Regions from separate parts of the Pseudomonas trutticola BRTCR10 genome, predicted to be linked through region 1. Evidence: riboswitches for the same ligand, from Rfam matches in the RefSeq annotation. Region 1 holds a riboswitch; the other holds the start of a gene.
The links. A riboswitch is a leader RNA that binds a small molecule or an ion and turns the genes downstream of it on or off. The one in region 1 is predicted to bind cobalamin.
Positions count from the first base shown of each region.

Region 2: it holds a riboswitch for cobalamin, as region 1 does, so the genes downstream of both, cobO (cob(I)yrinic acid a,c-diamide adenosyltransferase) here and ACVVH8_RS16885 (CbtB domain-containing protein) in region 1, are expected to answer to the same signal.

Region 1 covers NZ_CM149552.1:3,723,707-3,737,917, forward strand. The annotation lists cobalamin riboswitch at 754-976, shown strand; gene ACVVH8_RS16885 (CbtB domain-containing protein) at 1,101-1,295, shown strand; gene ACVVH8_RS16890 (CbtA family protein) at 1,307-2,008, shown strand; gene ACVVH8_RS16895 (cobalamin biosynthesis protein) at 2,005-2,418, shown strand; gene cobM (precorrin-4 C(11)-methyltransferase) at 2,499-3,245, shown strand; gene nfuA (Fe-S biogenesis protein NfuA) at 3,466-4,050, opposite strand; gene ACVVH8_RS16910 (acyltransferase family protein) at 4,109-5,122, opposite strand; gene ACVVH8_RS16915 (fatty acid cis/trans isomerase) at 5,304-7,598, opposite strand; gene metH (methionine synthase) at 7,754-11,464, shown strand; gene ACVVH8_RS16925 (NEL-type E3 ubiquitin ligase domain-containing protein) at 11,518-14,211, opposite strand, start outside.
Region 2 covers NZ_CM149552.1:1,930,890-1,945,100, reverse strand. The annotation lists gene ACVVH8_RS08730 (cobyrinate a,c-diamide synthase) at 1-315, opposite strand, end outside; gene cobO (cob(I)yrinic acid a,c-diamide adenosyltransferase) at 312-923, opposite strand; cobalamin riboswitch at 1,004-1,228, opposite strand; gene ACVVH8_RS08720 (hypothetical protein) at 1,391-1,975, shown strand; gene ACVVH8_RS08715 (PQQ-dependent sugar dehydrogenase) at 2,042-3,355, shown strand; gene ACVVH8_RS08710 (C40 family peptidase) at 3,566-4,102, opposite strand; gene ACVVH8_RS08705 (C40 family peptidase) at 4,324-4,941, opposite strand; gene hda (DnaA regulatory inactivator Hda) at 5,168-5,872, opposite strand; gene ACVVH8_RS08695 (AI-2E family transporter) at 6,080-7,153, opposite strand; gene ACVVH8_RS08690 (DUF2066 domain-containing protein) at 7,188-8,246, opposite strand; gene purM (phosphoribosylformylglycinamidine cyclo-ligase) at 8,620-9,678, shown strand; gene purN (phosphoribosylglycinamide formyltransferase) at 9,678-10,328, shown strand; gene ACVVH8_RS08675 (DUF3108 domain-containing protein) at 10,337-11,050, shown strand; gene ACVVH8_RS08670 (methyl-accepting chemotaxis protein) at 11,230-12,855, opposite strand; gene ACVVH8_RS08665 (amidohydrolase family protein) at 12,986-14,041, opposite strand; gene ACVVH8_RS08660 (OsmC family protein) at 14,171-14,211, shown strand, end outside.

The DNA.
Region 1 (14,211 bases):
CCTCCGCTCGGCCTGCCGATGGGCCTGAAGATCAAGAGCAGGATCAACAGCCAGATCAAGAGCCAGATCAAGAGCCAGATCAAGAGCCAGATCAAGAGCCCCTCACCCTAGCCCTCTTCCGGAGGGAGAGGGGACTGACCGAGGTGTTTGGGAGAGGTACACCGACTCGAAATACCGAGTCGAACTCAGATTCTGAAAGGCTCAAAAATCAGCTCCCTCTCCTTGGGGAGAGGGCTGGGGTGAGGGGCAAATCCAACACAAAACCAAAGCCGACCGCACGCTTCTCAACACTCAACACTCAACACTCAACACTCAACACAATGAGCGTCAGCTCAAGTACCGCTCTTGACCTTAACCAATCAACACAATGAGCGTTAGCTCAAGTACCGCCCTTGATCTTCACCACTCAACACAATGAGCGTTAGCTCGAGTACCGCTCTTGATCTCAGCGCCCGTCGGAAGGCTGAGCGGAGGGATTGATCCGGGGTGGGAGCGCAGCGACCGTTTGGCGAAGCCAAACACATCGAGAGGAGGTGCAGCGCAGCAAACCGGAGGCGATGACCCCCGGATCGATCCCGCAGCGAAGGAACCCGAGCCACAGCGAGGGCCGTACGTCAGGGTAAAGCCTTTTTGGTTACTTTTTCGGCGTCTGGAAAAAGTGACCCGCCGTAAGGGCGGAACCATAGGCAGCCGTTACCGCAGCACCGGATCCACCCCCGCAAAAAATTGACTAAAAACCCACCCCCATGCTCTCCTACACAACTTGTTACGGGTGCCCTTCACAGGGTGAAACGGGAAACCGGTGAATCATGTGCTTTACTCTTAAGCCATGTCAGTCCGGTGCTGCCCCCGCAACGGTAAGCGAGCGAAGCGTCAAAACCACTGTGCCCGCAAGGCATGGGAAGGTGACGCTTGCAGGTCGGCCTGACGCCAACCCCTCGTGAGCCCGGAGACCGGCCCATAACACACAGCCGCGCATTTGTGCGTCGCTGAACATAACAAACCCGCGGTGGGCGGGCGCTGTTCGAACCTCTGCGTGCCCGACTCGCAGGGGTTTTCATGCGCTCTATTCACCCGCTGACACTCCAGAGGGAAGCGCCATGTCGATCATCAGCAGCACCGGCAGCAACACAGACAAAATCGCCAGCAGCACACTGAGCCAACGTCTGACCGCCGCCATCTTCGCGTCGATTCTCGGCGCCAGCCTCGTCTATTTCGCCGGTTTCTCGCACATCGAAGCGGTCCATAACGCTGCGCACGATACCCGCCACAGCGCCGCATTCCCGTGCCACTGAGACCTGCCGACATGATCAAGCGAATTGCACGAACCGCAGGTTTCACCGGCCTGCTGGCCGCCCTGCTCCTCACGCTGCTGCAAAGTTTCTGGGTGTCGCCACTGATTCTGCAGGCCGAGACGTTCGAGAAAGCCGAGCCTGTGGCTGAAGCTCACGAACACGCCGCCGGTGCAGCCGCACACACCCACGATGCCGAAGCCTGGGAACCGGAAAACGGCTGGCAGCGCGTCGTCTCGACCACTGGCGGCAATCTGGTAGTGGCCGTTGGTTTCGCTTTGATGCTCGCCGGTCTCTACACCCTGCGCGCGCCGACCAAGACCTCGCAAGGTCTGCTTTGGGGCCTCGCTGGTTACGCCACTTTCGTACTGGCGCCGACGCTGGGCTTGCCGCCTGAACTGCCAGGCACTGCCGCAGCGGATCTGGCTTCGCGGCAGATCTGGTGGATCAGCACCGCCGCCTCCACCGCTGCCGGTCTGGCGCTGATTGCGTTCAGCCGGCACTGGCTGATGAAAGTCCTCGGCGTGGCAATTCTCGCCGTGCCACATGTGATCGGCGCACCACAACCGGAAGTGCATTCGATGCTGGCTCCGGAAGCCCTCGAAGCCCAGTTCAAAATCGCTTCGCTGCTGACCAACGTCGCGTTCTGGCTGGCTCTTGGCCTGATCAGCGCCTGGCTGTTCCGCCGCAAAAGCGATGGTCAATACCACGCATGAGCAATGACAGCGCAGCGCCGACCTTTGTGGTCGGCCTGGGCTGCCAGCGCGGCTGCCCCGCCAGCACGCTGCGTGCGTTATTCGATCAAGCCTTGCAGGCTCATCGCATCGACCTTCTGGCAGTCAAGGCTTTGGCCAGCATCGACTTGAAGCGCGATGAGCCGGGTTTACAAGAGCTCGCCGCGCAACTGGCCCTGCCCCTGCAGTACTTCAGCAGTGAAGAATTGGCCAGCTACCAACAGCGACTGAGCCACCATTCGCAGATCGCCTACGAACGCACGGGTTGCTACGGCGTGGCGGAAAGCGCGGCACTGGCCCTCGCCGAGCAACTGATTCAGGCCCCGGCAAAACTGCTGATTTCCCGACAAAAATACGCACAGGCAACGTTGGCATTGGCCGGTGCCGCGTAAAATCCCGATAATCCCCGCCATCGATCATGAGCAATCTTCATCTGAAGCGTTGCCGTGCCTCTTTTTCAAAGGATTCAACGATGACTGTTTACTTCATCGGCGCCGGCCCCGGCGACCCGGAATTGATCACCGTCAAAGGCCAGCGGCTGATCCGCAGTTGCCCGGTGATCATCTACGCAGGTTCGCTGGTGCCGGCGGCAATACTTGACGGTCATCAGGCTGAAACCGTGGTCAACAGCGCGGAGTTGCACCTGGAGCAGATCATCGAATTGATCAAAACCGCCCATGCCAAAGGTCAGGATGTGGCGCGGGTACACTCGGGTGATCCGAGCCTTTATGGCGCGATTGGCGAGCAGATTCGCTATCTGCGCGAGTTGAATATTCCATTCGAAATCATCCCCGGCGTCACCGCCACCGCCGCCTGCGCGGCGTTGCTCGGCGCCGAACTGACGCTGCCGGACGTGTCGCAAAGCGTGATTCTGACGCGTTATGCCGATAAGACCGCGATGCCGGCCGGCGAAGAACTCGGAAATCTGGCGCAACATGGCGCGACCATGGCGATTCATCTTGGGGTCAATCACCTGGAGAAGATCATCGCCGAACTGTTGCCGCATTACGGCGCAGATTGTCCGATCGCGGTGATTCACCGGGCGACATGGCCGGATCAGGATTGGGTGATGGGGACGCTGGCGGATATTGCCGGGAAGGTTGCGGCCAAAGGGTTTCGGCGCACGGCGTTGATTCTGGTTGGACGGGTGCTGGGGAGTGAGGTGTTTAGCGAGTCATCGTTATATCGCGCTGGCCATGCTCACCTTTACAGACCGTGAATTGAATGACTTTTGTGGCTGGATACAAAACCTGTGGTGAGGGGATTTATCCCCGACGGGTTGCGAAGCAGCCCAAAAAAGAGGAACTGCTGCGCAGTTCATCGGGGATAAATTCCCTCGCCACAAAGTAGCCAGACCATGATCACTCTGGTGCATGCAGAAACAGGCATAAAAAAACGGCGCTCACGGGGCGCCGTTTTTCATGTCCGCAGCGAACACCTTAGTAGTAGGCGTTTTCTTTCTGCGTGTGGTCGGTCACGTCGCGAACGCCTTTAAGTTCCGGAATGCGCTCAAGCAGCGTGCGCTCGATGCCTTCCTTCAAGGTCACGTCGGCCTGGCCGCAGCCCTGGCAACCGCCACCGAACTGCAACACGGCGATGCCGTCTTCAACCACATCGATCAGGCTGACCTGACCGCCGTGGCTGGCCAGCCCCGGGTTGATTTCGGTTTGCAGGTAATAGTTGATGCGCTCGTTGACCGGGCTGTCGGCGTTGACCATCGGCACTTTGGCGTTTGGCGCCTTGATGGTCAGTTGGCCACCCATGCGATCGGTGGCGTAGTCGACGACGGCGTCGTCGAGAAACGCTTCGCTGAACGAATCGATATACGCGGTGAAGCTTTTCAGCCCCAGCGCTGTATCTTCGGGTTTTTCTTCGCCCGGCTTGCAGTAGGCAATGCAGGTTTCGGCGTACTGGGTGCCAGGCTGGGTGATAAAGACGCGGATACCGATGCCCGGGGTGTTCTGCTTGGACAGCAGATCGGCCAGGTAATCGTGGGCGGCGTCGGTGATGGTAATAGCGGTCATGGAAACTCCTCGCAGGCTTGTGGCGGAGTTTACGCCAATCGTTGCGCCGGACAAAGTCCTAGTATTTTTGTCGGGAAAGATTCTCGACAGGCGCGTCGTCAATCCGTGCCTTGAGCCAACGGTAACTGCGTTTTTCCACCCATTCGTAGCTCAACCACGAACCGACGCCGATCGCCAGCGCACACACGGCGAACATCAGATAGGGATTGATCCCGTAGCGGCGAGCGATAAATCCCCCCGCCGACAGCACCAATACATGCATCAGATAAACCGAATAGGAACAATCACCGAGCAATTTCAGCACTCGATTGCGCTCGACATAGCGCTCCAGTGCGATACAGGCCATCACCAGCACCGCACTCGGCACGCCCCAGTTCAGCAGCCGCGGTGCCGGAGCCAGATGATAAATCGCCAACAAGGCGCCGACGATCCCCAGCAACGGTAGCCACAATCCCACGCCGATCCACCCACGACGGTAGAGCACGCCAATGCCGATCCCCAGCAAAAATTCGTAGACGATGTCCGCCCGGTAAAACTCGTTGATCCAGCCGAATGCCTGGCAGGCACTAAACAGCAGCGCCGCCACCACAAGCAAGCGAACCTGCCAGCGAAACACCAGGGCACAGGCGAACAGCACGTAGAAAAGCATTTCGTAATTGAGGGTCCAGCCGACATTCAGTGTCGGATAGATGCCGTAACCGCCGGGATTCTCGGTTGGAATGAACAGCAGCGACAGCAGCAGATGAGCCCAATCCACCGTTTGATCCGGCAGCAATGGCTGGGCGAACACCACCAGCAACGCCATCAGCAACGTGTACAGCCAATACGCCGGGACGATGCGAAACAATCGATACAGCAGGAATTGCCCCGGCCGCAGGGTTTTGTCTTCGGTCGAGAGGAAAATCACCAGACCGCTGATGACGAAGAAAATGTCGACGCCCACTGCGCCCTTGTCAATGAACCACTGGCCCACCGGACCTCGCGCTTCAAAGTCGAAGAAAATCTGCATGAAGTGATGGCAGACCACCGTCCACGCGGCGAGCGCACGCAGGGCCTGCACTGAAATCAACATCGACCGCTCCCATCCACAATTGCTGAAGTGCCACTAAACCCTGTGGGAGCGGGCTTGCCCGCGATGGCGGAGTGTCAGGCCACATAAATGTTGAATGCGCCGCCCTCATCGCTGGCAAGCCAGCTCCCACAGGGAATTTGGATCTAGTCAGAAATTGGGACAGCAGATCACTCTCAAACGATCAAAGATTCTCGTAGCGGTTCATGTCCAGCACGCCCTCTTCCACCGGATCGGTTTCGTGGAGGTACTGGCTCAGATCGTGGAAATAGAACCAGAATTGCGGATGACTGCGGCGAATGCCCCAGCGTTCGACGATTTTCTCGAAACGATTGGCATCCTTGGCGTTTTCCATCGCATCGACAAACGCCGGAACCTGATCGGCCGGGATGTTGAAGATGAAGTTCGGATAACTGCTGAGCACGCCCGGATAAATGGTCAGCGTATCCAGCCCCGGTTGATAACGCAGCGACTCACCGAGCAAAAACGCCACGTTGCTGTGGGCACGGTTGCGCAACAGGCTGTAGACCTCGCGTTTGCCGCTGGCCGTTGCGATGCGCAACATGGTTGCTTCCGGCAATTGATCGATGACTTTCAGGCCAGCGGCCGGACGCGAAGCCAGGCGACTGAGGGCCTGTTCGGCATTTTGCAGCGCCGGATCAATGTTCGGCCGCGAGCAATACGCGCCATCACAGCGGTTGATCGGATCGGGCCGCGCATTGAGGTCGCCATAACGTGCGAGCAATTGCATGGCGAAGTCGTATTTCGGGTCTTTCTCGTCGAGCTTGAGCGCGGTCGGCTTGTCGTCGTCGATGGCTTCATAGTCGAGCCACATCTTGAACTGGCCGCTGCTCTGGTACCAATCGTTGAGGTAGTCCTCGCGGGAATCGGCCGGCATCAGGCGCAGGAAATTCTGTTCGGCGCCGTTGCGGATCAGGTCGAAATACAGACGCGTTTGCGCCTGATGGGAGACGTTACCGAATACATCGAAGTTGACCGCCAACTGGTAATACGTGCGTTCCAGCAACGGATAGTCGAACAGCCACAGGGTCTGCGGCACTTCACCGATCAGGCCTTTGGTCACCGAAGCGCTGTCGAAGTGGCGGAAGATGCTCAACAGCGCGTTGTCGTTGCCGGCCCACAACGTCGACCAGCTCGGCGCGGGAATATCGGCGTAGCTGTCGCGGCGCAAAGCCTCGTACTCGTTTCGTTTGTTGCGGTAGTTATGCCACAGGCTCAAAACGCTGCCGACATCGTCGTTCTGCCCCGGCATGGCCAACAGCGGCGTGGCCTGGCCGCGATAGTTGGGGTCGGTGATGTACAGGTCATGTTCCGGCGCCTGGAACAGCGCCCAGAAGTTGTCGCGGATCACGTCAGTCGCGATCTGCCCACGGCACACCGGACCGCGAATAAAGGTGCGGACGAAGTATTCGGCGTTATCGAGCATGAACTGATAACGCGCCTGCGCCGGAATCGCTTCAAACGTGGCAAACGGGTTGGCGCGACTTTGCGGGCCGTAGCCGGGCAACGCGCTGACTTGCCAGTTGCCGTTGTAGAACAGGCTTTTGACCCGAGCCATCTTCGCCGCGCTGAGCGGATAGGTGATGTGGGTTTTATGCACGATCACCCCTTGCACCGGCCACAAGCGGTAATACACCTGGGTGCCCGGATCATCGTTGGGGCGACGGGTGGCAATCAGGTCGATCGGCTGACCTGTCGGCGTGCGCGAGCGCACCCACTGAAAGTAGTGCCCCGGCTCGCCATCCTTGAAATAGATGTGCGCCAGAAACAAGTGCTCGAACAACCAGCGCCCGACCAGACTCTGGCGAGCGCCCGGCGCATTGAGCAGGTTTTCCCACTGAACGATCTGCATCGCCTCTTTGGCACTCGGCGCCAGCCCTTGCTCGTCAATCGGCGCACCTGAGGCCAGCCAACGCTGCAACGTCTGATACTGCTGATCGGTGAGGCCGGTCACCGCCAACGGCATGCCTTCCTTCGGATGCGCCCCGGCATAGCCCTCGAATTCGGCGGGCATCGCACACATGTTCTCGCGATTGAGACCGAGCACGATGTCTTCCGGGAGTTTGGCGTTCGGCGTCAACGGGGTTTTGTGCCCCAGCTCAAGCATGCGCGCCATCAACGCGGCCTGACTGCCCTGGGCATCAAGCACCGAATAGAAGCCCTTCTGCTGCCAGGCGCGTTTGCCGAAGGCGTCGTAGAACAAGCGCGTGGTCGGTGCCGCTTGTGTGCGTTCGCCGTCATAGACCGGCATCTTGCTCGCGCCCCGACCCGCGCCTTCGCCACTGCCCAGATTGAGCTGGCAGGCAGAGTCATAGCACGCATGGCAGGCCACGCACTTCTCGGTGAAGATTGGCTGGATGTCGCGGGTGTAGGAAATGGAAGGCGAGATCGAGGGCTCTTGCGCCGCCGCGCCAAAGCTTAATAACAGCAACACAGTGCTGATGACGCGGTACGACATGCCCTTGATCCCGATCCTGAAAAAAACGCCGCGATTCTACAGTATGACGCCCGCACCAACATGAGCGATATTCATGCAAAAGCCTCACATGCTCCAAAACCGCACAGGTTTGTTATGATCCCGCTCCTTCGTAATGGTCTTTCCGAGTAGTCCAAATGTCCGATCGCAGCGTCCGCCTTCAAGCTCTCAAGCAAGCCCTCAAAGAGCGCATCCTGATACTCGACGGCGGTATGGGCACGATGATCCAGAGCTACAAGCTCGAAGAGCAGGATTATCGCGGCAAGCGCTTCGCTGACTGGCCGAGTGACGTCAAAGGCAACAATGACCTGCTGGTGATCACCCGTCCGGACGTGATCGGTGGCATCGAGAAAGCCTATCTGGATGCCGGCGCCGACATTCTCGAAACCAACACCTTCAACGCCACGCGCATTTCCATGGCCGATTACGGCATGGAAGAACTGGCCTACGAACTAAACGTAGAAGGCGCCCGCCTGGCCCGCAAGGTCGCAGACGCCAAGACTGCCGAGAACCCGGACAAGCCACGCTTTGTCGCCGGCGTACTTGGCCCGACCAGCCGCACCTGCTCGCTGTCGCCTGACGTCAACAACCCTGGCTATCGCAACGTCACCTTTGATGAGCTGGTGGAGAACTACACCGAAGCCACCAAAGGCCTGATCGAGGGCGGCGCCGACCTGATCCTGATCGAAACCATTTTCGACACCCTCAACGCCAAAGCAGCGATTTTCGCCGTGCAAGGTGTGTTCGAAGAGCTGCATATCGAACTGCCGATCATGATTTCCGGGACCATCACCGATGCCTCCGGTCGTACCCTGTCGGGCCAGACCACCGAAGCGTTCTGGAACTCAGTGGCGCACGCCAAGCCAATCTCGGTCGGCCTCAACTGCGCACTCGGCGCCAGTGAGCTGCGTCCGTACCTGGAAGAGCTGTCGAACAAGGCCAGCACCCATGTGTCTGCGCACCCGAACGCCGGCCTGCCCAACGAATTCGGCGAGTACGACGAACTGCCGTCGGAAACCGCGAAAGTCATCGAGGAGTTCGCCCAAAGCGGTTTCCTCAACATCGTCGGCGGTTGCTGCGGCACCACGCCGGGGCATATCGAAGCCATCGCCAAAGCCGTGGCCGGTTATGCCCCGCGTGAAATTCCAGACATTCCCAAGGCCTGCCGCCTCTCGGGTCTGGAGCCGTTCACCATCGATCGCAGTTCGCTGTTCGTCAACGTCGGCGAGCGCACCAACATCACCGGTTCCGCCAAATTCGCCCGGCTGATCCGTGAAGACAACTACACCGAAGCGCTGGAAGTCGCCCTGCAACAGGTCGAGGCCGGTGCGCAGGTGATCGACATCAACATGGACGAAGGGATGCTCGATTCGAAGAAGGCCATGGTGACCTTCCTCAATCTGATCGCTGGTGAACCGGACATCTCGCGCGTACCGATCATGATCGACTCGTCGAAATGGGAAGTGATCGAAGCAGGCCTCAAGTGCATTCAGGGCAAGGGCATCGTCAACTCGATCAGCATGAAAGAAGGCGTCGAGCAGTTCATCCATCACGCCAAGCTGTGCAAGCGCTACGGCGCTGCCGTTGTGGTGATGGCGTTCGACGAAGCCGGCCAGGCCGACACCGAAGCGCGCAAGAAAGAAATCTGCAAACGTTCCTACGACATTCTGGTCAACGAAGTCGGCTTCCCGCCGGAAGACATCATCTTCGACCCGAACATCTTCGCCGTCGCCACCGGCATCGAAGAACACAACAACTACGCTGTGGACTTCATCAACGCCTGTGCCTACATCCGCGACGAACTGCCGTATGCGCTGACGTCGGGCGGCGTGTCCAACGTGTCGTTCTCGTTCCGTGGCAACAACCCGGTGCGCGAGGCGATTCACTCGGTATTCCTGCTTTACGCGATCCGCGCCGGCCTGACCATGGGCATCGTCAACGCCGGTCAACTGGAGATTTACGATCAGATCCCGGTCGAGCTGCGCGACGCCGTTGAAGACGTGATCCTCAACCGCACACCGGAAGGCACCGACGCCCTCCTCGCCATCGCTGACAAGTTCAAGGGCGACGGCAGTGTCAAGGAAGCCGAAACCGAAGAGTGGCGCAGCTGGGAGGTCAACAAGCGTCTGGAGCATGCGCTGGTCAAAGGCATCACCACGCACATCGTTGAAGACACCGAAGAGTCGCGCCAGTCGTTCGCCCGCCCGATCGAAGTGATCGAAGGCCCGCTGATGTCCGGCATGAACATCGTCGGCGACCTGTTCGGCGCCGGCAAAATGTTCCTGCCGCAGGTGGTGAAATCCGCCCGCGTAATGAAGCAGGCCGTAGCGCACTTGATCCCGTTCATCGAACTGGAAAAAGGCGACAAGCCGGAAGCCAAGGGCAAGATTCTCATGGCCACGGTGAAGGGTGACGTGCACGACATCGGCAAGAACATCGTTGGCGTGGTGCTCGGTTGCAACGGCTATGACATCGTCGACCTCGGCGTGATGGTCCCGGCAGAGAAGATTCTGCAAGTGGCCAAGGAGCAGAAGTGCGACATCATCGGCCTCTCCGGCCTGATCACACCGTCGCTGGATGAGATGGTCCATGTGGCTCGCGAGATGCAGCGTCAGGACTTCCACCTGCCGCTGATGATCGGTGGCGCGACCACCTCCAAAGCGCACACCGCAGTGAAGATCGAACCGAAGTACAGCAATGACGCCGTGGTCTATGTCACCGACGCCTCCCGAGCGGTGGGCGTGGCCACACAGCTGCTGTCGAAAGAATTGAAGGCCGGTTTCGTCGAGAAGACCCGTCTGGAATACATCGACGTGCGTGAGCGCACCGCTAACCGCAGCGCCCGTACCGAACGCCTGAGCTACGCGGCCGCCATCGCCAAAAAGCCACAGTTCGACTGGGCCAACTACGAGCCGGTCAAACCGACGTTCACCGGCAGCAAGGTGCTGGACAACATCGATTTGAAGGTATTGGCCGAATACATCGACTGGACGCCTTTCTTCATCTCTTGGGATCTGGCCGGCAAGTTCCCGCGCATCCTCGAAGACGAAGTGGTCGGTGAAGCCGCCACCGCGCTGTACAAGGATGCGCAGGAAATGCTCGCCAAACTGATCGACGAGAAGCTGATCAGTGCCCGTGCGGTGTTCGGGTTCTGGCCGGCCAATCAGGTGCATGACGATGACATCGAGCTGTACGGCGATGACGGCAAGCCAATGGCCAAGCTGCATCATCTGCGCCAGCAAATCATCAAGACCGACGGCAAACCGAACTTCTCCCTCGCCGACTTCGTGGCACCGAAGGACAGCGAAGTGACCGACTATGTCGGTGGTTTCATCACCACCGCCGGCATCGGCGCCGAAGAAGTGGCCAAGGCTTATCAGGACGCTGGTGACGATTACAACTCGATCATGGTCAAGGCCCTCGCCGACCGCTTGGCCGAGGCTTGCGCCGAGTGGCTGCACCAGCAGGTGCGCAAAGAACACTGGGGTTATGCAAAGGACGAAGTGCTCGACAACGACGCGCTGATCAAAGAGCAATACAGCGGCATCCGCCCTGCCCCGGGTTATCCGGCCTGCCCGGATCACACCGAGAAAGCGGCGCTGTTTGCCTTGCTCGACCCCGAAGCCGAAGAAATGCGTGCTGGCCGTAGCGGCGTGTTCCTCACCGAACACTACGCGATGTTCCCGGCGGCAGCGGTCAGCGGCTGGTACTTCGCTCACCCGCAAGCGCAATACTTCGCGGTGGGCAAGATCGACAAGGATCAGGTGCAGAGCTACACCTCGCGCAAAGGTCAGGAGCTGAGTGTGACCGAGCGTTGGTTGGCGCCGAATCTGGGTTACGACAACTGAGAACCGGCCCGGGCATGAGCGCAACTCGCGCTCATGCCCGGGCAACCGCGCAATCATTGGCGATGTGACGGGCCTGGCTGGGGTGACGGCGGCGTGGGTGGCACCGCGTCCCCTATCGAGGCCAGCGCCTGCATTTCTGCACGCGACAGCTCCATCAGATTAGCGGTTCGGGCACTGGCCAACTCTACCTCCAGCTCATGCAGCGCCTTCGTGTACTGATCCAGAGCGGGCTCCTCGGTTCTGTCGGGATGCGCATCCTCGACCTCATCCTGGCGTTTAGAGGCGTTGCGCTCAACCGCATCGAATGCGTCCGGATGGCGCTCGCGCAGATACCGCTCCCAGTAATCACGCGAAATCAGATCCTCGATAAACACATCGGAGGCCTCGTCGGCGAGCACCGAGGCACGTGCGCGGGCCAGTTGCTGCCCACGAATCGGTCTGCCGAACATCATGTGCTCGGGTTGCCCCGGCAGCTCCAGCCCATCGGGCCAGCCCGAGGTCATGCCGATTCGATATTCCAGACGCACTTCTGCTCTATCCTGTCCGCGCCCGGCGCGTTCTGCCAGACGGTCGACGCGGCCCAGACGAAAGAGCCGGCGCGACAGATCCAGCAAGGCGCGGCCGCGCTGCTCCGGGCGCTGGCGCGGAATATCGCGCAATGCGTTGTACTCATAGACCCGGCTTTCCAGTTCGCTGAAGGACAGGATGCGCCCGTCGGAACAGGCGCCGTGGGTCTCGGCATTGATGAACAACAGTTGCCGCAGTTCGGTGTTTTCCGTGGCGGCTTGTATGACACGCCATACGCGATGCGTCAGGTCGGCGCGCGACAGGCGGAAATCACTGGTATCGCGCAGCGTCGACAGCAAGTGAAAAAACGCCTGGCGGTCATCTTCCTGTGCGAGCTGCACCCACAGGCTGGTTCGGCCGGATCGCACTTCAGCCCGGGTATCGACAAGCCACGGCTGCAAGGCTGAGTCGGACACCTCGAATGACGGATTGAGCAGGGTTTCGATGGGTTGCACATTGGCATGGGTATCGTCGCCATCACTGTCGCTGTCGCCCGGAGAATCGATGTCGGAATCGAAATCGCTGTCCGAGTCGCTGATAACCGCGCTGATGCGCAAATCGAGTTCCTGACGCGAAATCCCCATCACCGCAACGTCGCCGTGTGCAGCGCTGTAATTGCGCATTTGCTCAAGGCTCATCAGCGACAACTGATAAGTGTCGGCGAGCTGCGTGCCGCCAACCAGTGGCTCATGGGTGCCGTCCAACAGTCGATCCGGAATGACCCTGAAATCGTTGCCACTCAGGTTCAGGGTCCGCAGGTTCGGCGCCTCCAGCGTCCCTTCCGGCCACTGCGCCAGACCGTTGTAGGCCAGATTCAGCGTCTCCAGACGATTGAAGGTGCGGGCATCGAATTGATTGAGGTGGTTATGACCCACGTCCAGCCAGCGCAATTGATCACGACCGGGCAGCCGGTACAACGATTGCGCATCAGCGAACTGGTTGCCGTTGAGTTCCAGGCGTTGCAGCCGGCTCATGCTGAGCACCGCTTGCGGCAGCGCACTCAGTTCGTTGCCGTTGAGCACCAAAGTGCTCAACTGCGGGAAAGCCTGCAAAAAGCCATTGGACCCCTGCGCGGTGATTCGCGACCCCGTCAGATTCAGCGTCCGCACGTGGTCGAATTCGGCTGTCAGCGAAGGCAGGTCGCCGGTGCGCGGCCCCATCAGGCTGAGCTCCTGGCCGGCGTCGGGGGTCAGGGCTGTCACCCCGTCCTGCCAGCATTCGCGAATGCTCAGGGCGGCGAATCCGCGCCCATCGGCGCTGACCACCGCATGGGGCGAACGGGTCTCGCGGGTAAAGATCCAGCCATTGAGCTGGCGCGTCAGTGACTCGTTGGTCTGCTGCCATTCGCCGAGACGGTTGCTGATCTGGTCGTCGCTCATCCCCGCGCTGCGCAGTCGCGAAATGCATTGCTCGGCTTCCGCGGGCGAGATCACTGGATTCAGATTCTGCAGACGTTCAGCGAATCCTGAGGCCTGCGTGCCGGTATTTGCCCTGCGGGGCAGCGGCAACAGGTACTCGACGATGGACCTGGCCGTCTCGCCGGGAGGAAAATCTGCCGGTACGGGTTCCAGCGCAAATCGCTGCAGCGCCCCTACCGGCAACCCCCTGACGTTCTCCACGCGTTGCTGCGCTGCGTTCAACGCGACTTGGCCTTCGGGACTGAAGGCATTCCCGTTCAGGCTGGTTTTGAGCAGCGCCTCATCGTCGGCCAGAACCGCTGGCGGCAACGAGTCGATGGCATTGTCGCGCAGGTCGGCCCAATCAAGCTGCGGCAAATGCTCGGCACCTGCGGGCCATGCCTCGAGTTCAGTGGCGCGCAGGTTGAGCGCCTTGAGCTTCGTCAGCGCGCTGACGTCCAGGGCAGTCAGCGGATTCTGGCTGGCATTCAGGTATTCAAGGCTGGACATGCGGCTGAACTGGCTCTGCACATGCGGCGTGACGACTACACTGTTGTAGGAGATGTCGAGACGGCTAAGTTGCGGCAGATCGCCCGGTCCGATGGGCAGTTCACTCAAGCCATTGCCGCTGATTTCCAGGGTTTGCGTGCCGCCGAAAGCCCGAATGAAACCGCGCACCTGCTCGACCGGCGCATCCAGCCAGCCCAGCCGCAAGGTGGTCACATCGGCGAAAATCCCGGCCGGCAATGGCGGCAGTTCGCTGATCTTTTCATAGCCCAGCAA
Region 2 (14,211 bases), 1.8 Mb from region 1:
AGCGCTCGACGGCGTGCCGTCAAACAACCCCATCACGCCTTCGATCAGAATCAGATCGGCTTCAGCAGCGGCTTCCCATAACAGGCGACGGCTTTCCTGCTCGCCGACCATCCACATGTCCAATTGATAAACCGGCGCACCGCTGGCGCGCTCGAGAATCATCGGGTCGAGAAAATCCGGGCCGCATTTGAACACGCGGACCTTGCGCCCCTGATTGCGATGCAGACGGGCGAGTGCTGCGGTGACGGTGGTCTTGCCCTGACCGGAGGCCGGCGCGGCGATGAGGACCGCCGGGCAGTGACGTGGTTGATTCAAAGTTCGACGCCTTTCTGCGCTTTGATACCGGCCTGGAAGGCGTGTTTGAGCATGCCCATTTCGGTGACCGTGTCGCCCATCTCGATCATTTCCGGCTTGGCCGCACGCCCGGTGACGATCACGTGCTGCATCGGTGGACGCGCCTGCAAGTCGCTGAGTACCTGATCGAGATCGAGGTAGCCGTGCTTGAGGGCGATGTTCAGTTCGTCGAGCACCACCAGACCGATCGACGCATCGCGCAGCAGTTCGCGGGACACGGCCCATGCAGCTTCGGCGGCGGCGATATCGCGCTGACGGTCTTGGGTCTCCCAGGTGAAACCCTCGCCCATCACGTGGAAACGCACTTGCTCCGGGAAGCGGCGGAAGAACAACTCTTCGCCAGTGCTATTACGGCCCTTGATGAACTGCACCACGCCGCACTGCATGCCGTGGCCCATGGCGCGGGCGAGCATGCCGAATGCCGAGCTGCTTTTGCCTTTGCCATTGCCGGTCAGCACCAGCACCAGACCGCATTCGTCGGGCGAGTTGGCGATGCGTTCATCGATCACGGCTTTTTTGCGCTGCATACGCGCCAGATGGCGTTCGTCACGCTCGGGGAAATCAGTCATGGGGAGCTCTCCGTTGAGGCTGGATAACGGCGGGCAGGCACAAGAATAGACGGCAAAAAGCCTGGCATCGCCCACCGTGATGCCGCTGGATGGATCAGGCCGGTCTCCGGGCTCATGAGCGGCGTTCGCCTGACTGCGCGCCTTCCCGCTTTGAGCAGTGGCATTCGACGCAGTTTTCACTCATTTACCGTTGCGGGGGCAGCGCCGGGATCGTGGTCGCTCTTCGCTCGAAGACAACCCTCACCGGCTTCCCTGTTTCACTCTGTCGACGCAGGTCACAGAGCACCTGAAACAAGCCGCGAAGGTTAGAGGGTTGGGGGTGGAGCGTCAATTAAAGAGGGGGCCGTCGGGCGAATAACTGCCGTCGATCAATTAACTGGCGCCAATCTTGTGCCATGCTCAGACAAGTGATATCAAAGAGCCATGCTTTTGTCGAAAAAGCCATCACAACAATAAGGATGATTACGATGCAAGGCATGATCATCAGCAATCCGCGCCTGGAATTCCTGCGCCCGGTGCTTGAACGCTGGTTTGACTGTATCGACCGCTACAACGCCGTGCGCGGCGACAGCGACACGCCCTACTGGCATGACGAGAAAGCCAATCTCGGCCTGCTCTCGGCGGCGGCATGGATGGCCGAGCTGGTGACGCTGGAACAGACGGCCACCCGCAAGCAAAACGAAGACGGTGAGCGCAATGCCCGTGCCGACCTGTTTCTCGCCGGCAGCGAAGACCGCGCATACATCCAGGCCACGCAACGCTGGCCGCGGGTCAACAACCTCAACCTGACCCAAGCCCTGCAGGAGATCACCAGCGACGCCAAACGCATCAGCTTTGCCAGCGACCTCAAACTCGGCTGCCTGTTTGTCGCCCCACAAAAAGCCCAGCACAGCGCCAGCCCCGAAGAACTGCAAGACATGGTCGACGACCTGCAAAAGGAACACACCTGCGCCGTCGCCTGGTATTTCCCTTACGCCTATCGCAAGCTGCGCAACGAAGCCGGCAACTATCACCCGGGCATTGCCGTGCTGTTCAAAGAGGCCCGCAGTTGAGCAGTTGAACCATCGGGCTTGCGCGCTCCTCTATGATTAGGAATGCATTCATAGGGAAGATCAGTAATGCGCAAGTCCCAGCTCGTTTTCGTCATCGCCCTCGCCGGAGGGCTCACCGCCTGCGGTGAATCCTCCAGCCTGCAAGTTTCCGACGGCACCGGCCCTTCACCGAAGCTGCCCGAACCCAACAAGACCCTGATCCCGACGGTGAATATTGCTCCGGCGGTCGGCTGGCCCGAGGGCGGCAAACCGACAGCAGCGGCAGGCACCCAGGTCGCCGCGTTCGCCGAAGGCCTCGATCATCCGCGCTGGCTCTACGTGTTGCCCAATGGTGATGTGCTGGTGGCCGAAACCAATGCCCCGCCGAAACCTGACGACAGCAGCGGCGTTCGTGGCTGGGTGATGAAGAAAGTCATGGGCAAGGCTGGCGCCGGCGTGCCGAGCCCGAATCGCATCACTTTGCTGCGCGATGCCGATCACGATGGCGTGGCCGAGACACGCACGGTGTTTCTGCAGAATCTCAACTCGCCGTTTGGCATGACCCTGGTCGGCAATGATCTGTATGTGGCGGATACCGATCGCCTGCTGCGCTTCCATTACGAAGCTGGCGCGACCGAGATCAAGTCGCAACCGATCAAAGTCACGGATCTGCCCGGCGGCACGCTGAATCACCATTGGACCAAGAACGTCATTGCCAGCAAGGACGGCAGCAAGCTGTACGTCACGGTCGGCTCGAACAGCAACGTCGGCGAAAACGGCCTGGATAAAGAGGAAGGTCGCGCCGCGATCTGGGAAGTGGATCGGGCGACCGGCAATCACCGGATTTTCGCCTCGGGCATTCGCAATCCCAACGGTCTGGCCTGGGAACCTACCAGCGGTGCGTTGTGGACGGCAGTCAACGAGCGTGACGAAATCGGCAGCGACCTGGTGCCGGACTACATCACTTCGGTCAAGGACGGCGCGTTTTACGGGTGGCCGTTCAGCTATTACGGGCAGCATGTTGATGTGCGGGTGAATCCGCAGAATCTCGATCTGGTGGCCAAGGCCATTGCTCCGGATTACGCGGTCGGCCCGCATACCGCGTCGCTGGGCCTGACCTTCGCCGAGGGCAATACGCTGCCGGCGCAGTTCAAGGAAGGTGCGTTCATTGGCCAGCACGGCTCTTGGAACCGCAAGCCGCACAGTGGCTATAAAGTGATTTTCGTGCCGTTTACCGGCGGCAAACCGAGCGGCACACCGGTGGATGTACTGACCGGTTTCCTCGACAAGGACGAGAACGCGCTTGGCCGCCCGGTAGGCGTGGTGATCGATCAGCAAGGCGGCTTGCTGGTGGCGGATGATGTGGGGAACAAGGTTTGGCGGGTTTCTTCAGCGAAGTAGAGTTCTAACCGCTGTACGCAATACCTGCGGGAGTGGGCTTGTGTGGCGAGGGGATTTATCCCCGATCGGCTGCGAAGCAGTCGCCAAACCATCACACTCGGTACAACGGGTGGACTGAGAGGGTGGTTTTGGGGCGGCTTCGCCACCCATCGGGGATAAATCCCCTCGCCACACAAGCCCGCTCCCATAAGGGTTCTTCAAAGAATTGAATTACGGGTTATGCGCCAGATGCTCAGGCTGCAACACCCGCTTCGCACTCAGATACGCCTTCTGCCAATACGCCTTCGAAAGGCTGTCGAGCTTCACCGTACCGCCAGTGGCCGGTGCATGCACAAAGCGCCCTTCCCCGACGTAAATCCCCGCATGGCTGACCTGCGAACCGCCATTGGTGGCGAAGAAGATCAGATCCCCCGTCTGCAAGCCTTCCTTACCGACATTCGGCGCCTGCATCACAATCAGTTCGCGAGTCGAGCGCGGCAGAGAGATACCCGCCGCATCACGGTAGACAAAACCTATGAGCCCGCTGCAATCAAACCCTGAATCCGGCGTGTTGCCACCCCAGCGATAAGGCGTGCCTACCAGGCCAAGCGCGCGGAACAACACGTCTTCAGCAGCGGGCGAGAAAGATTGCGAGGGGCCGAACACGACCGGAGCGCGAACTACAGGCGCAGGCGGCGGAGTACGACTGGCGCAGGCGCTGAGCAGCGCTGCGAAGAAGATCAATGCGAGGCGGGCCGACATGGTCATAAGCAGAACATCCTGATCTGGCTGCGGCTTTCTCTGCCGGATGGACAGAAAACAAAACCGCCTGCGCAGCACGCAGGCGGTTTGCCATCAATATAGATTCAGGATTCTAGCGGCTACGCGGCAAACTTCAAGTAAGACTTTAACTTCACCTTGTAAAGTCTAGGTCTACTCCGTTGCCGGGAAGCTTTGTTGTCGCCACGGACGTGGCGACAACCGGGGAATTACTTGCGCGCGGTGACCACGGTCGGGGCCATGGCGAGTGCACGCTTGGCTTCGATGAAGGTCTTGCTCCAGTAGCTGTCACCCAGGCTGTCGATGCGAACACCGCCGCTGCGACGACTGCTGGAATGGATGAACTGGTTGTCACCGAGGTAGATCCCGGCGTGGCTGACACGACCGCGACGACCGTTGGTGGCGAAGAACAGCAGATCGCCCGGCTCGAGGTTGCTACGCGATACCAGCGGCGCATCCACGTTGATCATTTCGCGAGTGGAGCGTGGCAGGTTCATGCCGGCCTCTTCGCGGAACAGATAGCCGATGAAACCGCTGCAATCGAAACCGGCTTCAGAGGTACCACCGAAACGGTAACGGGTACCGATCAGGGACATGCCGCGTTCGAGGATGCTGTCGGCCAGAACTGGAAGCTGGTAAGGCTTGTTGCCGTTGAAGTCCGACAGTTCTTTTTCGGTGTCCAGCTCTTCCTGGTAAATAACGGAAGACTGGGCAGTGGCAGAATTTTTAACCTGTTGTGGCTGCTCTTGAACTGGAGAATGAGCAGCGCAACCGTACAACAGGGTGACGAGTGCGAGAGGCACGAGGGGTGCGAAGCGCTTTAGCATGGGCACGACCGTGGCTGATAGTTGTAAAGAAGCCGAGACTATGCCCGCTATCGACCTCATTTGCAAATTCAATCGATCTTTTTGTGACTTCTCGGTTTCTCGTTTACATCTAAGCGCTTAAGCCCATTTGAACGAATACGCGACCTGCAATCGGTGCAGGAACGCGGATTTTCTGGCGCCTGAAATATGCCGAAACACGCTGAAAGCCGCAGAACCAAAGGGATGGCTACCAGCCGAGGGTTTCTTTGAGGAAGGGAATGGTGAGCTTGCGTTGCGCCTGCAACGAGGCCTGATCGAGCTGTTCAAGCAGGTCGAACAGCGCACTCATGCTGCGGGTGCCGCGAGTCAAAATAAAATGCCCGACTTCGTCAGTCAGGTGCAAACCACGACGCGATGCGCGCAATTGCAAAGCACGCAATTTGTCTTCATCGGAGAGTGGGCGCATCTGAAAGATCAGCGCCAGGGTCAGACGCGATTTCAGGTCAGCCAGTTTGACCGGCAGTTCACGCGGCGAGGTCGAGGCAGCAATCAGCAGGCGCCGACCGCTGTCACGTAGACGGTTGAACAGATGAAACATCGCCTCTTCCCAGTCCGCCTTGCCGGCAATTACCTGCAAGTCGTCCAGGCAGACCAGTTCGTACTGCTCAAGATTGTCGAGAATTTCGATACCGCGATCCATCAACTCGGCCAACGGCAGATACACCGCCGGCTCGCCCATCTGCTCGAAACGCAGACACGCGGCCTGCAACAGATGCGTACGCCCTACGCCGTGTTTGCCCCACAGGTAGATCAGGCTTTCTGTCCAGCCGGCGTCGGCTTCGCATAGGCGCTCGACATAGCCGAGTGCAGCGGCATTGGCGCCTGGGTAATAGTTGATGAAGGTGGCGTCGTCACGCAGACGCACACCTAGGGGCAGCTGAATCGGTTTCATGCTGACTGAACAGTTCCCAAGGAACCGTTAGTGGCCTCTGTGTAAAGTTTGCGAAGTTTATACCCGTGAAGCTGAGCGCACAATGCAACAGAGTCCAGCCAAATCAAAGGTTTGCGTTAACACACTGGTTTTATGACAGATTCTCTGACGCCAACACCTGCATGACACGGGCCAACCCGGCGATTTGCCGGGTGGCCGTCACTGCCACTACAACTCGGGCTCGTCCGCCCCGCTATAGATGTCGGAGTCCTTGTACAAGTCGTGTACGTGGCGCACCAGCACCATGATCACCGCCGCCACTGGCAACGCCAGCAGTACCCCGGTAAACCCGAACAACTCGCCACCGGCCAGAATCGCAAAGATCACCGCCACCGGGTGCAGACCAATGCGGTCGCCCACCAGCAAAGGCGTCAGCACCATGCCTTCCAACGCTTGGCCGACCATGAACACCGCAACAATCCCGATCATCGGGTAAAGATCACCGCCGAACTGGAACAACCCGGCAATCAGCGCCGCGCCGATGCCGATCACGAAGCCCATGTACGGCACGATCGCCGCTAGGCCCGCGATCAGGCCGATCAACAGCCCCAACTCGAGCCCGACGATCATCAGTCCCGCCGCGTAGATCACACCCAGCGCCACCATCACCAACAACTGACCGCGCACAAATGCCCCGAGCACTTCATGACATTCGCCCGCCAGCGACACGATGGTTGCTTCACGATCGCGCGGCAGCAGGCTGCGGATCTTGGCCATCATCACGTCCCAGTCGCGCAGCAGGTAAAAGCTCACCACCGGGATCAGTACCAGATTGGCCAGCCAGCCGATCAGCGCCAGGCTCGACGCCGTTGCCTGACTCAGCACCACACTGACAATGTCAGTGGTCTGACCCATGTGCTCGCTGATCGCCGCCTTGACCTTGTCGAACTTCCAGAAGCCATCCGACAGCCCGAGCTTCGCCTGCGCCCACGGCAACGCCGTGTGCTGCAACCAGTCGAGCATCTGCGGCGCCAGTTCGTACAAGCGCAGCAATTGTTTGGCGAGCATCGGCACCAGCACCAGCAACAGCGCCGTGACAATCAGGGTGAACAAGGCAAACACGGCGATCACGCCCCAGGTGCGCGACAGACCGAGGCGCTCCAGACGATCCACCAGCGGATCGAACAGATACGCCAGCAGCAACGCCACCAGAAACGGCGTGAGGATCGGATGCAACAACCATACAAACGCGCAAAGCAGGACTACCCCACCGAGCCAGAACCAACGCCGCGTATCGGCCATGTACCACTCCTGTTGCTTCTATATAAGGAAAGACTTACCAGCGAAACCGCAACGACGGTGCCGCCGGTGTCGGGGCCGGAGCCACAACGGGCGGAGCACCTGCTACTGCTGGCTGTGGCGCTGCAACTGGCACGGGCGCTTCGGCGGGCAGTTCCTGCAACTTTGCCAGCGACAACTGCGCACGCATCTGATCGGCACTGCCATTGACCCGATAGACGATGCGATCGCCATCGACACTTTGCAGACGCACGCCGAACGGTTCGAGTAACCGCAACAGCGTGGCGTAATGCTCAAGATTCATGCCCTGCACTTCCAGGGTCTGCTGCCCCGACGCCCCGGGCTTGGCAACAAAGCGTGGCGCCAGGCGCTCGGCCACCGCCAGCATCACCGCATCGGCCACGGCGGCCTGATCGGCGCCCTGCACACTGCCCGCTTCTTTTTGATCGCCCAGCCACAAGTGCCACTTGGCTTGCCACTGCCCGCCCTCCTCGCGGGCATGCACCGCCAGCAGGGCATCCGCGTTGTAGCGCTCCGAAGCCCCGCGCAACGGCGCCGGATCGCTTCCTTCCAAAGCAGGTGCCGTGGCAACCAGCTGCTCACTCAGATCGGCCAGCGGCAAACGCAGCGGCAAACCACGGTGCTGAGCAGCCGTACGCAACGGCGCGGCCGCGGCCTGCCCGTCACCGACCAGACTCGAACCTTCGGTGGAGTCGTTCAGCCACCAGCTCAGAATCGAAGGTCGACTGGCGCCCCACAAGGACAACCCGGCACGGCGCAGGGCCTGCTCGGTGGTCGCCGGATCGAAGTCGACCTTCAGCACCTCCGGCGGCCCGGCATCAAAACCGAACTGGCTGATGATCTGCTGCGGATCTTTGCGAATCGCCGCCAGCCCTGGATTCTGCGGGGCTTTTGGGTCGCCGGTCAGGCGCAGGACCAGCGTATCCAGCGCAGCCTGAGTCGCGCGATCACGTTCTTCCGGTGCCTGGCCGTGGACCGGCTCACGTACTTGATAGAGGCCTTTGAGGTTTTCGGCATGACTCGCCAGGCTGACCACAGACAAACAGCCCACAAACAACAATTTACAAAAACGCATGGAAAATTCCCGTCGACAGGAGCGGCTGGAACAGGCCGCGTGAACCGGTTGAGCAAGGCTGTGACCCTCGGCCGTTGCAAAACATTCACACGGCGGCGGTAAGTTTTTGCACAGTGATAACGATAGACGGTTAATTGCCACACCTTATACAGGCACCCGTACGCCTCAATTGCAAAAAATTTCCGCCGATATGGCCCTGCCCGTCGGTGCGAGGATGGCCGCTGCCCCTCAAGCCTGATAAAATCGCGCGCCTTCGCAGACCGGCAACAGCCGGGCACCTCGAAACTCGCGTGAGGCCATCGCCCCCTCGATTTCGATGTTCCCGCTGAACTCGGTCGTTACCCCTGAATCCCCTCCCCTAAAGGCCTGGATCATGAGCAAGCAACCCTCCCTGAGCTACAAGGACGCCGGTGTAGACATCGACGCCGGTGAAGCATTGGTCGAACGCATCAAGAGCGTCGCCAAGCGCACTGCGCGCCCGGAAGTCATGGGCGGCCTGGGCGGTTTCGGCGCCCTCTGCGAAATCCCGGCCGGCTACAAGCAGCCTGTACTGGTTTCCGGCACCGACGGCGTCGGCACCAAGCTGCGTCTGGCGCTGAACCTGAACAAGCACGACAGCATCGGTATCGACCTGGTTGCGATGTGCGTGAACGACCTCGTCGTTTGCGGCGCTGAGCCACTGTTCTTCCTCGACTACTACGCCACCGGCAAACTCAACGTCGACACCGCTGCTCAGGTTGTTACCGGCATCGGCGCTGGCTGCGAACTGTCCGGCTGCTCGCTGGTCGGCGGCGAAACCGCTGAAATGCCAGGCATGTACGAAGGCGAAGACTACGACCTGGCCGGTTTCTGCGTCGGCGTCGTGGAAAAAGCCGAAATCATCGACGGCTCGAAAGTCGCCACCGGTGACGCACTGATCGCGCTGCCATCGTCCGGCCCGCACTCCAACGGCTACTCGCTGATCCGCAAGATCATCGAAGTGTCCGGCGCCGACATCGAAACCATCCAGCTCGACGGCAAACCGCTGACCGACCTGCTGATGGCTCCGACCCGCATCTACGTGAAGCCGCTGCTCAAGCTGATCAAAGACACCGGCGCCGTCAAAGCCATGGCCCACATCACCGGTGGCGGCCTGCTCGACAACATCCCGCGCGTTCTGCCAAAAGGCGCTCAGGCCGTGGTTGACGTTGCCAGCTGGACTCGCCCGGCCGTCTTCGACTGGCTGCAAGAGCAAGGCAACGTTGACGAGACCGAAATGCACCGCGTCCTGAACTGCGGCGTCGGCATGGTCATCTGCGTGGCTCAGGAGCACGTTGAAGTCGCTCTGAACACCCTGCGTGACGCTGGCGAGCAGCCTTGGGTCATCGGTCAGATCGCTGTAGCTGCCGAAGGCGCTGCTCAGGTCGAACTGAAGAACCTTAAGGCTCATTAATGTCCGCAACCTGTGATGTCGTGGTGCTGTTGTCCGGCACCGGCAGTAACTTGCAGGCTTTGATCGACAGCACGCGGACCGGCGACAGCCCGGTTCGCATCGCTGCGGTGATTTCCAACCGTGCCGACGCCTACGGCCTGCAACGCGCCAGTGACGCGGGTATTGCCACCCGCTCGCTGGATCACAAGGCATTCGAAGGCCGTGAGGCCTTCGACGCTGCCTTGGTCGAACTGATCGACGAATTCAATCCGAAGCTCGTGGTGCTGGCCGGTTTCATGCGCATTCTCAGCGCTGATTTCGTTCGCCACTATCAGGGTCGCCTGCTCAATATCCATCCGTCGCTGCTGCCCAAATACAAAGGGTTACACACTCATCAGCGCGCGCTGGAGGCCGGCGATACGGAACACGGCTGCTCCGTACACTTCGTCACCGAGGAACTCGATGGCGGACCACTGGTCGTACAGGCAGTATTACCGGTAGAGTTGCACGACACGCCGCAGAGTCTGGCGCAGCGAGTGCATGTTCAGGAACACCTGATCTATCCGATGGCGGTACGCTGGTTTGCCGAAGGGCGACTGGCACTCGGTGAGCAAGGTGCTTTACTGGATGGCCAGTTACTCGCGGCCAGCGGCCACTTGATTCGACACTAGGAGATATTATGCGTCGCGCCCTGCTCTTCGCTTGCGCACTGCTCGCCCTGCCTTTTGCGCAGGCGGCAGACCTTCAACCGTTCTCCGCCAGCTACACCGCCGACTGGAAGCAGCTGCCCATGAGCGGCACTGCCGAACGCAGCCTGACCAAAGGTGCCAACGGCGTCTGGACGCTCAGTTTCAAGGCCTCGATGATGATCGCCAGCCTGACCGAACAAAGCACCCTGACCCTGGACAAGGACACCTTGCTGCCGCAGTCCTATCACTTCGAACGTGGCGGTCTGGGCAAAGCCAAGAAAGCTGATCTGGATTTCGACTGGAACAGCAAAATGGTCACCGGCACCGACCGTGGCGATGCGGTAAAAATCCCGCTGAACCGTGGCATGGTCGACAAGTCGACCTATCAACTGGCACTGCAACATGACGTGGCTGCCGGCAAGAAGACCATGAGCTATCAAGTGGTCGATGACGGCGAAGTCGATACCTACGACTTCCGCGTACTGGGCTCGGAAAAAGTCGAGACCAAGGCTGGCAAGATCGATGCGATCAAGGTCGAGCGCGTACGCGACCCGACACAAAGCAAGCGCATCACCGTCCTGTGGTTCGCCAAGGATTGGGATTACCTGCTGGTCCGCCTGCAACAGGTTGAAACCGACGGCAAGGAGTACAACATCATGCTCCAGGACGGTACGGTCAACGGCAAGGCTGTCAAAGGTAGCTGATCCGATGGATGTAAAAAGCCCCGCAGATGCGGGGCTTTTTATTGCCTGCGATTTCTGCAACGACACCAATACCCTGTGGGAGCGAGCCTGCTCGCGAAAGCGGAGTGCCAGTCACTGAAAAATTTGACCGAACGGACGCCTTCGCGAGCAGGCTCGCTCCCACAGGATTCAGTGCTTATTCAAACCGAGAATTTGGCCACCATGTTGTTCAAATCCACCGCCAACCGTGACAACTCCTGACTCGCCGCACTGGTCTGATTCGCCCCCGCCGACGTCTGCATGGCCAGATCGCGAATATTCATCAGATTGCGATCCACCTCCCGCGCCACCGCCGCCTGCTCCTCCGATGCACTGGCGATCACCAGATTGCGTTCATTGATCAGCGTGAACGCCGAAGCGATCTCCTCCAGCGCAGTCCCGGCAGCCTTGGCCAGTTCCAGCGTCGAGCGCGCCCGAACATTGCTCTGCTGCATCGAACTGACCGCCGAATCCGTGCCTTGCTGGATCCCGCCAATCATCTGCTCTATTTCCTGTGTCGATTGCTGCGTGCGATGCGCCAGTGCCCGCACTTCGTCCGCCACAACCGCAAACCCGCGCCCGGCATCACCAGCTCGCGCCGCCTCAATTGCCGCGTTCAGCGCCAGCAGGTTAGTCTGCTCGGCAATCGACCGAATCACGTCCAATACCTTGCTGATGCCATGAACCTTCTGTGCCAGGTCTTCCACCTGACTGGCATTGCTGGTCACATCCTCAGCCAGAAACTCAATCGACGACACCGTCTGCTGCACCTGCTCGCGACCGTGCTGGGCAATCCGATCGGACTCACGCGAGGCCTCGGAAGTCGCCACCGCGTTGCTGGCCACCTCCTCCACCGCTGCGGTCATCTGATTCACCGCCGTGGCCGCTTGCTCGATCTCCAGACTCTGTTGATGCAATCCGCGCGTGGCGTCTTCGGTGACGCAACTCAGCTCTTCCGAGGCCGAGGCCAACTGGCTAGAGGACTCCGAGATTTGCCGGATCGTGTCACGCAGATTATGCTGCATGCTTTTCAGCGCATGCAGCAGCCGCGCCGGTTCATCCTTGCCGGAGATCGTGATGTCGCCAGTCAGATCGCCGCCCGCTACCACTTCCGCGACACCCAACGATTGTGCCAGCGGCAGCACGATGCTGCGGGTCAACAGCAGCGCCAGCCCGATGGTGATCAGTGCAGTGACAGCGATCATGACACCGACCCACACCCGCGAATTGATGAAAACCAGTCGTGCAGCCTCGGTCGCGAGATTCGCATTGTGCTTATTGAGCTCAACCAGTTCACGAAGGGTGACCGCCATGTCGTCGGCCAATGGACTCATCTCGCCATTGAGAATCGCAGCAGCCTCCTCGACTCGATCCTGAGCAGACAACTGCATCACCTGCGCCTGGAACTCCAGATACTTGTGCTCGGCGACTTTGAAGCGATCAAACAGCTTGCGCTCCTCGGGCAACACGATCAGCACGTCATAACGCTGCTGGGCTTCACTCAGCACACCGCGCAGCTCGTTGAGCTTGGCGACATTCTGCTGCAGCGCCTGCGGATCACGATTGAGCAGCAGGCGCATGGTCAGTGCGCGCAGGCGCAGCATGTCCTGACTCATCTCGCCGACGGCCATCACGCTGGGCAGCCAGTTGTTATCGACCTCATCAGACTGTGCGCGCATGTTCGACATTTGCAGCAGGGCGAACGCGCCGAGGGCAAATACCATCAGGGCCAACAGGCCAAAACCCAGTCCGGCGCGCGGGGCAATATTGAGACTACGAATACTCATTGCTCTGGTTCCTTCCAAAAGCGCTGCATCAACCCTGCAGCTGGTTGCTGTAGAAGGTATCGGCCCGGCGAGAATTTGCGTAAGACGAAAAAGTGATATCAAAAGGCCTTAATACTTCGAACGCTCGGCATTAACGATTCAGCGCGGTTTTGCCGGACTTGAACTCCGTTCGCGGCAAGATCGCCAAAAAGTTATCTCGCGCCACTTTGCGGGCAACGTCTTCCGGCAATGCGTCGAGGAATGGCCTGAAGCTATGCATTTCCTGACCAAGTTTGTTGAAACGCCCTACGACGTCTGAACCGAGCATGAAGCGCTCCGAATATTTCTCCACCAGCGCCAGCCATTCCGGTCGCGGCTTGCCCTGTTCGTCCAGCAGATAGGGCGTGAGCATGCTCCACGACAAGTCGATAAACAGATTGGGGTAAGCCTCAAGCATGCGCGTGAGGGTGGGCAGGAGAAAATCCAGTTGCGTCTGGTGTCGATGAATCTCGGCGCTGGTACCGGCGTGGGCCCAGATGAACCGTGTGTGCGGGTGATTACGCAGCGGCTCCTCGACTTCCTTCAGGTACAGCGGATTCTTCTCACGCTTGGAGGTGATGTTGGAGTGCACCATCACCGGTAAATCGTTTTCCGCCGCCAGGTGATAAATCTTGGTCATGGCCTCATTGTTGGCGCGCGGCGTGTCACCGGAAGTCAGCGCCGTAAGATCGTCATGTCGGGTAAATACTTCGCCAATGCCCTGCCATAACCCCGGATACAGATCGAGCATGCGCTGAATGTGCGCGGCGGAGTTTTTGTCGTTGGGGTTGAAGCCGGAAAGGAATGGATGAAAGTACGGACGCTGCTCAGGTGTCAGTTTCTGTACGGCGTCGGCGACGATCACGTCGGTGGCGCTGTACCAATAGGCATCAGCATCATCGCCGGCGTAATAACGTGGGCGTTTGGGTTCGTCTTCGTGCCACTTCTTCGCTACAGGGATGCCGGAAATCATCACATGCTCGATGGAGTTTTCCTTCATCGCCGTCAGCAGTTTCGCCATGCCGGCGGTTTCCTGGAAAAAATCCACGAAGTGCAGGTGTGCATCGCTGTAGGTGTATTCGCGGGCGCTGGCAGTACCGGCGAACACCAGGAGGCAGGCGAGACTCAAACGAAACAAAGACACAATTAATCTCCGACAAGTAGGCATAGCCTAGACCCCGCCCTGATGACAAGGGTTCATCCCGCAGGAAAGTGGAACGCGTACCGGTGGGAATGCTCTATAACTGCAAGGTCTTTTTTGATCGAACGACTTTTTCCTACTGCTTGCGAGGTTCCCATGACCGTTACCGTCAATACCGTCTCCGCTGAAGGTTTTCG